Regions from separate parts of the Streptomyces sp. NPDC096152 genome, predicted to be linked through region 1. Evidence: riboswitches for the same ligand, from Rfam matches in the RefSeq annotation. Region 1 holds a riboswitch; the other holds the start of a gene.

Region 1 (5,411 bases):
CTCGCTGGCACGAGGTGGGCCCTCAGCGCTTCTCCGAGGTCAGTCGAGCAGTTCGCGTACTACGCGCACTGCGTAGTAGACGATCTGCAGGACGATGGCCAAGGGCCGAAGTCTGCGGACGATGGTCCGCAGTCTGCGGCGAAGCTTGATCCTCGCCGGCCTGGCCTTTTCAGGGTCAGGTCCGGGCATGCGTCTTGCCTCCCTTCTGGTGTCATGACTACCAATCGGCAGTCAGCCGTCAGGGACAGCTAATAATGTATCACCGGGTGATCGGCTGGATGGTCGAACGACCGTCAAGCGGCTTCCCGGACTTAATTGACAACTAATTCCGGGGGTGCCCGCAGAAGCCGGAATGAGAGTGTAGATATATTCCAAATCCGCAGGTCAGCGAGAGCGACCTCGAGGCGAGCCCTCTAGCACCGTGCGACGCCCAACCCTCGTCACCTTCTGAATGTGACATGGGTCACGCACGCGTGGCGGCCGCCTTCGGGGCGCTCGATCACATAGAGCACGCCGATCATGGCGTTCTCCTCCGACCCGTCGCCGTCCTCGAAGGTTCCCTCCATGACGGCGAGTTGGGCACCTATCCACCCGACTTGGCGATGACGCGGCGGTCGCTGCTGGCGCGGCGGTAGGACTCGGCGGCGCCGCGGCGGGGGGAGTACCCGGTGTGCCGGACGGGGAGGTCGGCCCACCTGCCCAGCCGGGTGATGACGTCGCCGCTGTTCTCGGGGGCGAGGCCGCCGTCCATGACAAATGTGCCACCGCGGCACCTGCAGCACGCCGCGCCGCGGTTGATCCAGCAAGGGGGCATCCGGCGAAGCGTTGATCCCAGCGGTTCAACCCCCCCATCTACAAGGATGCACGCGGCCCGCGCTCCCGACCGGACTGACCAGCCAGAGGCGCGGGCCGAAACAATTGTCAGTCGGCGATAGGCAGGTACACCCGGTTCCCCGCCTCCGCGAACTCCTTCGACTTCTGGAGCATCCCCTCAGCAATCTCCTCGGGTGACGCCGCCTCGCCCGCCGCACCACCGAACCGCTCTGTGATGCTTTGGCTAATCTTCATCGAGCAGAACTTGGGGCCGCACATCGAGCAGAAGTGGGCCGTCTTGGCCGGTTCCGCGGGGAGGGTCTCGTCGTGGAACTCCCGTGCCGTGTCCGGGTCGAGGGCCAGATTGAACTGGTCCTCCCACCGGAACTCGAAGCGGGCGTCGGACAGGGCGTCGTCCCACTCCTGCGCCCCGGGGTGGCCCTTGGCGAGGTCGGCCGCGTGGGCGGCGATCTTGTAGGTGATGACCCCGGTCTTGACGTCGTCGCGGTTGGGCAGGCCCAGGTGCTCCTTGGGCGTGACGTAGCAGAGCATGGCCGTGCCCCACCAGGCGATCATCGCGGCACCGATGCCGGAGGTGATGTGGTCGTACGCCGGCGCGATGTCCGTGGTCAGCGGGCCGAGCGTATAGAACGGAGCTTCATCGCAGATCTCCTGCTGAAGGTCGATGTTCTCCTTGATCTTGTGCATCGGGACGTGTCCCGGGCCCTCGATCATGGTCTGTACGTGGAAACGCTTGGCGATCGTGTTGAGTTCCCCGAGCGTGCGCAACTCCGCGAACTGCGCCTCGTCGTTGGCGTCGGCGACGGAGCCGGGACGCAGTCCGTCGCCCAGCGAGTAGGTGACGTCGTAGGCGGCGAGGATCTCGCAGAGCTCCTCGAAGTTCTCGTAGAGGAACGACTCCTTGTGGTGCGCGAGGCACCAGGCCGCCATGATCGAGCCGCCGCGCGAGACGATGCCGGTCTTGCGGTTCGCCGTCAGCGGCACGTAGGCCAGGCGTACGCCGGCGTGGACCGTCATGTAGTCCACGCCCTGTTCGGCCTGCTCGATGACGGTGTCCCTGTAGATGTCCCAGGTCAGTTCCTCGGCCTTGCCGTCGACCTTCTCCAGGGCCTGATAGAGCGGCACCGTGCCGATGGGGACGGGGGAGTTGCGCAGCACCCACTCCCGGGTGGTGTGGATGTTGCGGCCGGTGGAGAGGTCCATGACCGTGTCCGCGCCCCATCGGGTCGCCCAAGTCATCTTCTCCACCTCCTCCTCGATGGAGGACGTGACCGCGGAGTTGCCGATGTTGGCGTTGACCTTCACCAGGAACCGCTTGCCGATGATCATCGGCTCGATCTCCGGGTGGTTGACGTTGGCTGGCAGCACGGCGCGGCCCGCCGCGATCTCCTCCCGGACCACTTCCGGAGCGACGTTCTCGCGGAGGGCCACATACTCCATCTCGGGTGTGATCTCGCCGCGGCGCGCGTACGCGAGCTGCGTGACCGCCTGGCCGTCACGCCCCCGGCGCGGCTGGCGCGGCCGTCCCGGGAACACTGCGTCGAGGTTGCGCAGGCCCCCGCGCGGCGAGGTGTGCTTGATCCCGTCGTCCTCGGGGCGGACGGGACGGCCCGCGTACTCCTCGGTGTCGCCGCGGGCGATGATCCAGTTCTCCCGCAGCGGCGGCAGGCCCCTGCGGACATCGGTGTCGACGAGTGGATCGGTGTACGGGCCCGACGTGTCGTACAGCGTGACCGACTTCCCGTTGGTGAGGTGCACCTGACGGACCGGCACCCGCAGGTCGGGGCGCGAGCCCTCGACATACGCCTTGTGCCAGCCGATGGACTTCCCGGCCTCCCCGTCGCTGGAGATCTGCGTGGAGGCAGGCGTGCGTGCGTCCTTGTTGGTCATGAGACCTACTCCCTACGCCGGCATTACCCGGTAACAGGTTCGGCGGTCGACGCAGCGGCTTCCGTCTGTCGACGCTTCGCGTGAAACATCTCTCGTTCCACGTGAAACATCGCGAATACGGAGGTCAGCGCCCTCTCAGCCCGGTGCTCCGAGCTCCCGCGTGTGCAAAGGTGCCTCCACGCTAGCGTCCTTTGTGGCGCGGTGAACAGTGGGCCTCTGCCGTTCTTGCGATGATCTGGCGGTGACCACGACACAGCAGTCCCCCTATCCACCGCCCGAACCACGAGGCCGACCAGGCCCCGGGCACGACCAGGGCCATGAGCATGGGCACGGGTCTGGACAGGGCCACGAGCACGGGCGGGGACACGGCCACGGGCACAGTCACAGTCATGGGCCCGCCACGCCCGTCTCGAAGCACCTGCGCAAGGTGATCGCGGCGATCCTGATCCCGTTCGCCGCCGCGGTGGTCGTCGGGCTCGCGGTGCTCTGGCCCGGCGGTGCCCCCGCGCACGAGCGCACCGGCGTCGGCTTCGACCGGCAGAGCCAGCAGGCCACCGTCACCCGGGTGATCGCGGTCAGCTGCAAGGGGGTGAACGCCTCAGCCGCCGCCCCCGCCGGAGATCCCTCCGCCGCCGGAGGCTCCTCCGCGCCGGATCAGGCCTCCGGCACCTGCAAGAAGGCCACGGTCCGGGTCGACACCGGCTCCGACAAGGGCCGTACATTCACCGAGTTCGTACAGCCGGACCAGTCGCGGCAGTTGCACGAGGGCGAGAAGGTCGTGGTCGCCTACGAGCCCTCCGCGCCGAAGGATCTCCAGTACTCGGTCACCGATGTCGACCGGCGCTTCCCCATGGGTCTGCTGGCGGGCATCTTCGCACTCGCCGTCGTGGTCGTCGGGCGGATGCGGGGCGTCATGGCGCTGGTCGCGCTGGCCATCAGCTTCCTGGTACTGAACTTCTTCGTCCTGCCGGCGATCCTGCAGGGCTCGAACCCGCTGGTCGTGGCGGTGGTCGGGTCGAGCGCCATCATGCTGATCGCCCTCTACATGTGCCACGGCCTGTCCGCGCGCACCTCGGTCGCGGTGCTCGGCACCCTGATATCTCTGGTGCTGATCGGCATCCTGGGCTCGCTGTTCATCGGCTGGGCCGCCCTCACCGGCAACACGGACGACAACACCGGCCTCATCCACGGCCTGTATCCGTCGATCGACATGAGCGGTCTGCTGCTCTCCGGCGTCATCATCGGCTCGCTCGGTGTGCTGGACGACGTGACGGTGACGCAGACGTCGGCGGTCTGGGAGCTGCACGAGGCCAATCCCGCGATGGGGTGGCGAGGCCTGTACCGGGCGGGCATCCGCATCGGACGCGACCACATCGCGTCGGTGGTCAACACCCTGGTCCTCGCGTACGCGGGCGCCGCGCTCCCGCTGCTGCTGCTCTTCTCCATCGCGCAGAGCAGCGTGGGGACCGTCGCCACCAGCGAACTGGTCGCGGAGGAGATCGTGCGCACGCTGGTGGGCTCGATCGGCCTGGTGGCCTCGGTCCCGGTCACCACGGCCCTCGCCGCCCTCGTGGTCTCGGCCGACCGCCCGGGAGCCGCCCCGGCCGCGGCACCGGCCGCCCAGCCGGCCCCGGCGCGCGGCGGACGGGGACGACGCCGCAGGCGCTGAGGCGGCACCTCGGGCCGGGTCACGGCGAGGGGGACGGGGCGGGGTCGCGAACGAGGTCACAGGCGGTGTCGCCGGCGAGGCCGAGGGCGACGCGGCGGATGCCCCCTGGGACGGCGAAGCGTTACGGCAACAGCGCCCTGACGGCCGTAGCGCTTCAGCCCGCGCTCTGTTCCTCCGCCAGGATGCGGTCCAGGGCCTCGTCGAGGTGGGCGTCGAAGTCCCCCAGCGCGCCCTCCTGTCCGAGCGGCACCAGCTTGTCCGTGCGGTCGAGGAACGCCACGAGCGGGGCCGCCGAAGAACGGAACAGCGCCCGGTCGCCGCCGACCTGCAGCCGGATCAGGACCTCGCTGAGCGCCTCGTTGTCGGCGGGCGAGATCCGCACGTCGCCGTCCCCGCACGGCGTGCCCACCCCGTCGATCAGCAGCTCGCGCCCGAAGGCCCAGGTCACCGGTGCGTCCCCGGGCAGATGGAAGGTCAGCCGCACGGCATAGGGATCGCAGGTCTCATACCGCAGCTCCACCGGGATGCGGAAGGAGAGCTCCTCGGACACGAGAAAGCTCATCATGACCTCTGCCTGTACGGACTCGCGCATCGCTACCCCGTCATCTGCCGTCGACTGGCCGGGAATCGTCCCCGTCACACTGGGTGCATCTTGCTGAACGTGCACGGCAGATCACAAGGAGTGAGTTTTCAGATGCTGATAGAGAGCGCCAGAGAGCCGATCCTCCGGCTCACCTCGCCCTGCAGCTGACGGGCCGCGGGCAGCAGGCGGGAGGCCTGGTGGGCGGGGAGGGACAGTGCCATCGTGGCCGCCGTGGTGCCCACCGTGATCGGGACCGCCGCACAAACCGTACCCAGCGCGTACTCCTGACGCTCGGTCACCGGTTCCATCCGGCACATCCGTTCCAGACGTCGCAACAGAGCGTGATCGTCCCGGACCGTGTACGGAGTGAGGGACCGCACGGGGTAGCGGTCGAGATGGTCCCGGCGGGCGCCGTCGTCCAGCTGGGACAGCAGG
Region 2 (5,411 bases), on a different contig from region 1:
GCACCCGTCCGGAGTCCAGCGGCTGCAGGCCGGCCACCGCCCGCAGCAGCGTGGACTTGCCGCTGCCGCTGGGGCCGAGAACGCACACGATCTCGTGCTGTGCGACACCGAGGTCGACGGCGTCCAGGACGGGCCGCCCGCCGAGGCGGACGGTCGCGGCGGCCAGGCTCAGCAGCATCTAGAACTCCCCGCTCCGGTCGGTGCGCAGCCGCTCCAGGACGAGCAGCGCGACCGCGCACACCACCATCAGAATCGTCGACAGGGCCATCGCCTGGCCGTAGTTGAGGTCGCCGGGCCGTGCGAGCAGCCGGGCCACGGCGACCGGCAGGGTCGGGTTGTCGGGCCGCGCGATGAACACGGTCGCCCCGAACTCGCCGAGCGACACCGCGAAGGCGAACCCGGCGGCGATCAGCAGCGCCCGGCGCACCATCGGCAGATCCACCTCGCGCCACACCCGCCACGGCGACGCCCCGAGCACGGCCGCCGCCTCCCGCAGCCGCGCGTCCACCGCCCGCAGCACCGGCAGCATCGTCCGTACGACGAAGGGGACGCCTACCAGGGCCTGGGCCAGCGGCACCAGGAGCCAGGAGGACCTCAGATCCAGCGGCGGCTCGTCCAGGGCGATCAGGAACCCGAAGCCGACGGTCACCGCGGACACCCCGAGCGGCAGCATCAGCAGCGCGTCGAACCCGCGGACGATCCGGCCGGCGTCCCGGCGGGTGAGCGCGGCGGCGGCGAGAGCGCCGATCAGCACGGCGATGGCGGTGGCGGCGACCGCGTAGGACAGGGAGGTGCCGATGGCGGCGACCGGTGCCACCAGGAAGGTGCCGCCGTCGGCGTCGGTCAGCGCCCGGTAGTAGCCGAGGCCCGGCGCCTGCAGCGACCGCTGCACGAGCACCCCCAGCGGCAGCAGAAGCAGTACGGCGACGGTGCCGAGGACGCCCGCGAGGAGCGCCCACTGACCGGCCCCGCGCGGCCGGCGCGCGGTCATGGAGGCGTCGACGAGCTTCAGGGCGGCCTCCCGCCGCCGTACGGTCCGGGCGTGCACGGCGAGGATCGCGCCGACCGCCAGGAACTGGACGACGGTGAGGACGGCGGCGGTGGACAGGTCGAAGGTCTCGGAGGTCTGCCGGTAGATCTCCACCTCGAGGGTGGAGAAGGTGGGGCCGCCGAGGATCTGCACCACGCCGAAGGAGGTGAAGGTGAACAGGAAGACCATGAGCGCGGCGGCGGCGACCGCGGGCGCGAGGGCGGGCAGGGTGACCTTGCGCCAGGCCCGCAGCGGTGAGGCGCCGAGCATCCGGGCGGCCTCCTCCTGCCGCGGGTCGAGCTGGGCCCACAGACCGCCCACGGTCCGTACGACGACTGCGTAGTTGAAGAAGACGTGCGCCAGGAGGATCGCCCAGACCGTGGTGTCCAGCCGTACGCCCCACATCTGGTCGAGGAGCCCGCCGCGCCCGACCAGGGCGAGGAAGGCGGTGCCGACGACGACCGTGGGCAGCACGAAGGGCACGGTGACCACGGCGCGCAGGACCTGCCGGCCGGGGAAGTCGAGGCGGGCGAAGACGTACGCGCCGGGCAGCGCGACCAGCAGGGTGAGCGCGGTGGAGGCGCACGCCTGCCAGGTGGTGAACCACAGCACGTGCCGGATGTCGGGCTGCCCGAGCACGTCCACGAGCCGCCCGAAGCGCCAGGAGCCGTCGACCCGGAGGCCGCGCCGGACGATCGCGGCCACCGGGTAGGCGAAGAACAGCGCGAAGAACGCGACGGGCACGGCCATCAGGCCGAACCGCGCCGCGTTCCCCGTACGCATCGGCGCACGGCCCTCGCGCGGGGTCACTTCAGTACGAGCGACGTCCACGACTTGACCCACTGGTCGCGGTTGGCGGCGATCTTGCCGGGGGCCATGGTCTCGGGGGCCTTGGCGGGCGGGCCGTACTGGGTGAACTCGGCGGGCACCTTCGCGCCCCCGACCACCGGGTAGACGAACATGTTCAGCGGCATGTCCTCCTGGAACCTCTTGGAGATCAGGAAGTTGACGAGCGCCTTGCCGCCCTTGCCGTTCTTCGCGTTGCTCAGCAGCCCGGCGAACTCGATCTGCCGGAAGCAGGTGCCGGTGGCGACCCCGGTCGGGGCGGTCTTCGGCCGGGGGTCGGCGAAGACGACCTCGGCGGGCGGGGAGGAGGCGTAGGAGACGACGAGCGGGCGGTCGCCCTTGGCCTTCCTGCCGCCCGCGGAGCCGGAGAACTCCTCGTTGTAGGCCTGCTCCCAGCCGTCGACCACCTTGACGCCGTTGGCCTTGAGCTTCTTCCAGTAGCCGGACCAGCCGCCGTCGCCGTACTTCGCGGCGCTGCCGAGCAGGAAGCCGAGGCCGGGCGAGGAGGTGGCGGCGTTCTCGGTGACGAGCAGGTTCTTGTACGCCGGCTTGGCCAGGTCGTCGAAGGACTGCGGCGGGGTCAGCTTGTGCTTGCCGAACCACTCCTTGTCGTAGTTGACGCAGATGTCGCCGTAGTCGATCGGGGTGACCCGGTGCTTCGCCCCGTCGAGCTGGTAGGCGGCGCCGACCTGCTCGAGCCCCTTGGCCCGGTACGGCTGGAACAGCCCGTTGTCGAGGGCGCGTGACAACAGGGTGTTGTCGACGCCGAAGAAGACGTCGCCCTGCGGGTTGTCCTTGGTGAGGATGGCCTTGTTGACGGCCTGTCCGGCGTCGCCGTCCTTGAGGACCCTGACCTTGTACCCGGACTGCTTCTCGAACTCCTTGAGGACGTTCTTCGACACGGCCCACGAGTCGTGGCTGACCAGGGTCACGGTCTTGGTGTCGCCGCCGCTGCCGCCCGCGGAACCGTTCGACGATCCGCACGCGGACAGCGTGACGAGGCCGAGCCCGACGGCCACGGCCACGAAGGTCTTGGTGTGCACTGGATTTTCCTCCTGGGGTTGGCCAGGAAGAGACGCGGCCCTGCCCGGGTCCGGCGGACGGGGTCCGCGGGTTCCCGGGCAGGGCGCAACAGCTCGAGTGAAGACCGATCTCCCTACCCAGAATGACCTGGGCGAGGTTCGGAGGGTCTGCGGCCCGATTGCCGCACTCTCAGCGCTGTGGCGCTCCCCTGTCGGAATATGAAGATGTTGATATATGGACGGCCTCAGACTACCGCCCGTCCCCGCCCCGGTGGCACAACCGGTCCCGTCCCGGTGCCGGCCGCCCGGCCGCTACCTCTCCGTGGCGGCGAGCTGCCCGCACGCCCCGTCGATCTCCTGGCCCCGGGTGTCCCGAACGGTGACCGGCACACCGTGGGCGGCGATCGCCTCGACGAAGGCCTTCTCGTCCTCGGGCCGTGATGCGGTCCACTTGGAGCCCGGAGTCGGGTTCAGCGGGATGAGGTTGACGTGCACCGGCTTGCCCTTGAGCAGCCGCCCGAGCCGGTCCCCGCGCCACGCCTGGTCGTTGATGTCCCGGATCAGCGCGTACTCGATGGACAGCCGGCGCCCGGACCTGGCCGCGTACTCGAACCCGGCGTCCAGCACCTCGCGCACCTTCCACCGGGTGTTCACCGGTACGAGGGTGTCGCGGAGCTCGTCGTCCGGCGCGTGCAGGGAGATGGCCAGGCGGCACTTGAAGCCCTCGTCGGCGAACCGGTGGATGGCCGGGACGAGACCGACGGTGGACACGGTGATCCCGCGCTGCGACAGGCCCAGCCCGTCCGGCTCGGGGTCGGTCAGGGCCCGGATGGCGCCGACGACGCGCCGGTAGTTGGCGAGCGGCTCGCCCATGCCCATGAAGACGATGTTCGACAGCCGCGCGGGGCCGCCGGGGACCTCGCCGTCGCGCAGGGCCCGCATCCCGTCCACGATCTGGTGCACGATCTCGGCGGTCGACAGATTGCGGTCCAGACCGGCCTGGCCGGTGGCGCAGAACGGGCAGTTCATACCGCAGCCGGCCTGCGAGCTGATGCACATGGTCACCCGGTCCGGGTAGCGCATGAGCACCGACTCCACGAGGGTGCCGTCGAACAGCCGCCACAGCGTCTTGCGGGTGGTGCCCTGGTCGGTCGACAGGTGCCGCACCACCGTCATGAGGTCCGGCAGCAGCGCCTCCCGCAGCTTGGCGCGCGAGCCGGCGGGGATGTCGGTCCACTGCTCCGGGTCGTGCGCGTACCGCGCGAAGTAGTGCTGCGAGAGCTGCTTGGCACGGAACGGCTTCTCGCCGATCGCGGCGACGGCCTCCTTGCGCTCGGCAGGAGTGAGATCGGCAAGGTGCCGCGGCGGCTTCTTGGCTCCGCGCGGGGCGACGAAAGTGAGTTCTCCGGGCTTAGGCATGGCGCTACCAGTGTCGCAGATCCAATCGGGTGACCTGCGGCTGTCGACCTGGACGACTGTCGTCAGCAGTCGTCACCGGTAGTTACTGAGCGACCTCGGACGGCCCGGAGACGGCCCAGGAATGATCACTCGTCCGCTGCCCGCCACTCATCGAGCCGGACCCTCACCTGGTGGTTGTGTGCGGAGTGCCAGACAACCTCACCACTGACGAAGGCCCTGAGGGCCGGGAGGTTCATCCCGTGCGGCATGGCCGTGATCTCCGCCAGCGCTATGGCGTTCGGCACGCCGTCCATACGTATGAAGACGACGGCCGCTGCCGGTCATCCCCGGAGGCTTCCTCCGGCTCGCTCAAGGCGCCGTGATCAGGCGGCGCCGTACCCCCCGCCCGAGGGGTCGCGCAGTCCGCGAACGCCGTTGGGGGTGCCGATGCCGGTGGGGGCGTCGTATCCGGGCATCGCGGCGAAGCCGTCGGCAGCGCCGGTTGTGATGTCGAAGAAGTTCTGCGGGTGGGCGTAGGGGTAGGAGTTGGGGAAGGTTCCGGGGGTGGGGTTGCCGGCCAGGGCGTACATCCCGGCCATCAGGGGGGCGGAGATGCTGGTGCCGTTGGCGACGAACCAGCCGGTGGAGCCGTTGAAGGGGGTCGTGTCGTACACCGCGAAGTTGTCGGCGACGGCGGAGACGTCGGCGATGGTGCGGTTGGTGCAGATGGTGTCGTGCTGGAAGGCCGGTTTGGGTTCGAAGAGGGAACAGCCGCATCCGGTGCCGTTCCAGGCGCTTTCTGCCCAGCCGCGAGGGTTCTGCGCGCGGGTCAGGGTGGTGCCGCCCACGGCGGTGACGTAGGGGGACGCGGCTGGGTACTGCGTGACGCCTGCGTTGTCGCCCGAGGCGAAGGTGAAGGCTACGCCGGGGTGGTTGAAGTGGAAGTCGAACGCGCCCTCGAACGAGGCCTCGGGCAGGACCCAGCTGTTGGAGATGAACTTCGCGCCTTGAGCGACGGCTTGGTCGACTGCGGTGAACATGTTGGCAGGGGTGGCGTCGTCCGCTTCGACGACCAGGATGTGGCAGTTCGAGCAGGTGGCGCTGATGGCGTCCAC

Evidence for each region. A riboswitch is a leader RNA that binds a small molecule or an ion and turns the genes downstream of it on or off. The one in region 1 is predicted to bind thiamine pyrophosphate.
Region 2: linked by a shared signal. The riboswitch ahead of ACIQ9G_RS31430 (thiamine ABC transporter substrate binding subunit) and the one ahead of thiC (phosphomethylpyrimidine synthase ThiC) in region 1 are both predicted to bind thiamine pyrophosphate.

What each region holds. Positions count from the first base shown of each region.
Region 1 is NZ_JBIWFW010000005.1:441,345-446,755, reverse strand. Features, by position in the region: gene ACIQ9G_RS19740 (hypothetical protein) at 40-189, opposite strand; gene ACIQ9G_RS19735 (hypothetical protein) at 441-566, opposite strand; gene ACIQ9G_RS19730 (hypothetical protein) at 584-751, opposite strand; gene thiC (phosphomethylpyrimidine synthase ThiC) at 922-2,724, opposite strand; TPP riboswitch at 2,717-2,894, opposite strand; gene ACIQ9G_RS19720 (YibE/F family protein) at 2,966-4,393, shown strand; gene ACIQ9G_RS19715 (SsgA family sporulation/cell division regulator) at 4,548-4,985, opposite strand; gene ACIQ9G_RS19710 (IclR family transcriptional regulator) at 5,084-5,411, opposite strand, start outside.
Region 2 is NZ_JBIWFW010000010.1:214,188-219,598, reverse strand. Features, by position in the region: gene ACIQ9G_RS31440 (ABC transporter ATP-binding protein) at 1-178, opposite strand, end outside; gene ACIQ9G_RS31435 (ABC transporter permease) at 179-1,813, opposite strand; gene ACIQ9G_RS31430 (thiamine ABC transporter substrate binding subunit) at 1,837-2,919, opposite strand; TPP riboswitch at 3,012-3,119, opposite strand; gene rlmN (23S rRNA (adenine(2503)-C(2))-methyltransferase RlmN) at 3,211-4,317, opposite strand; gene ACIQ9G_RS31420 (S8 family serine peptidase) at 4,680-5,411, opposite strand, start outside.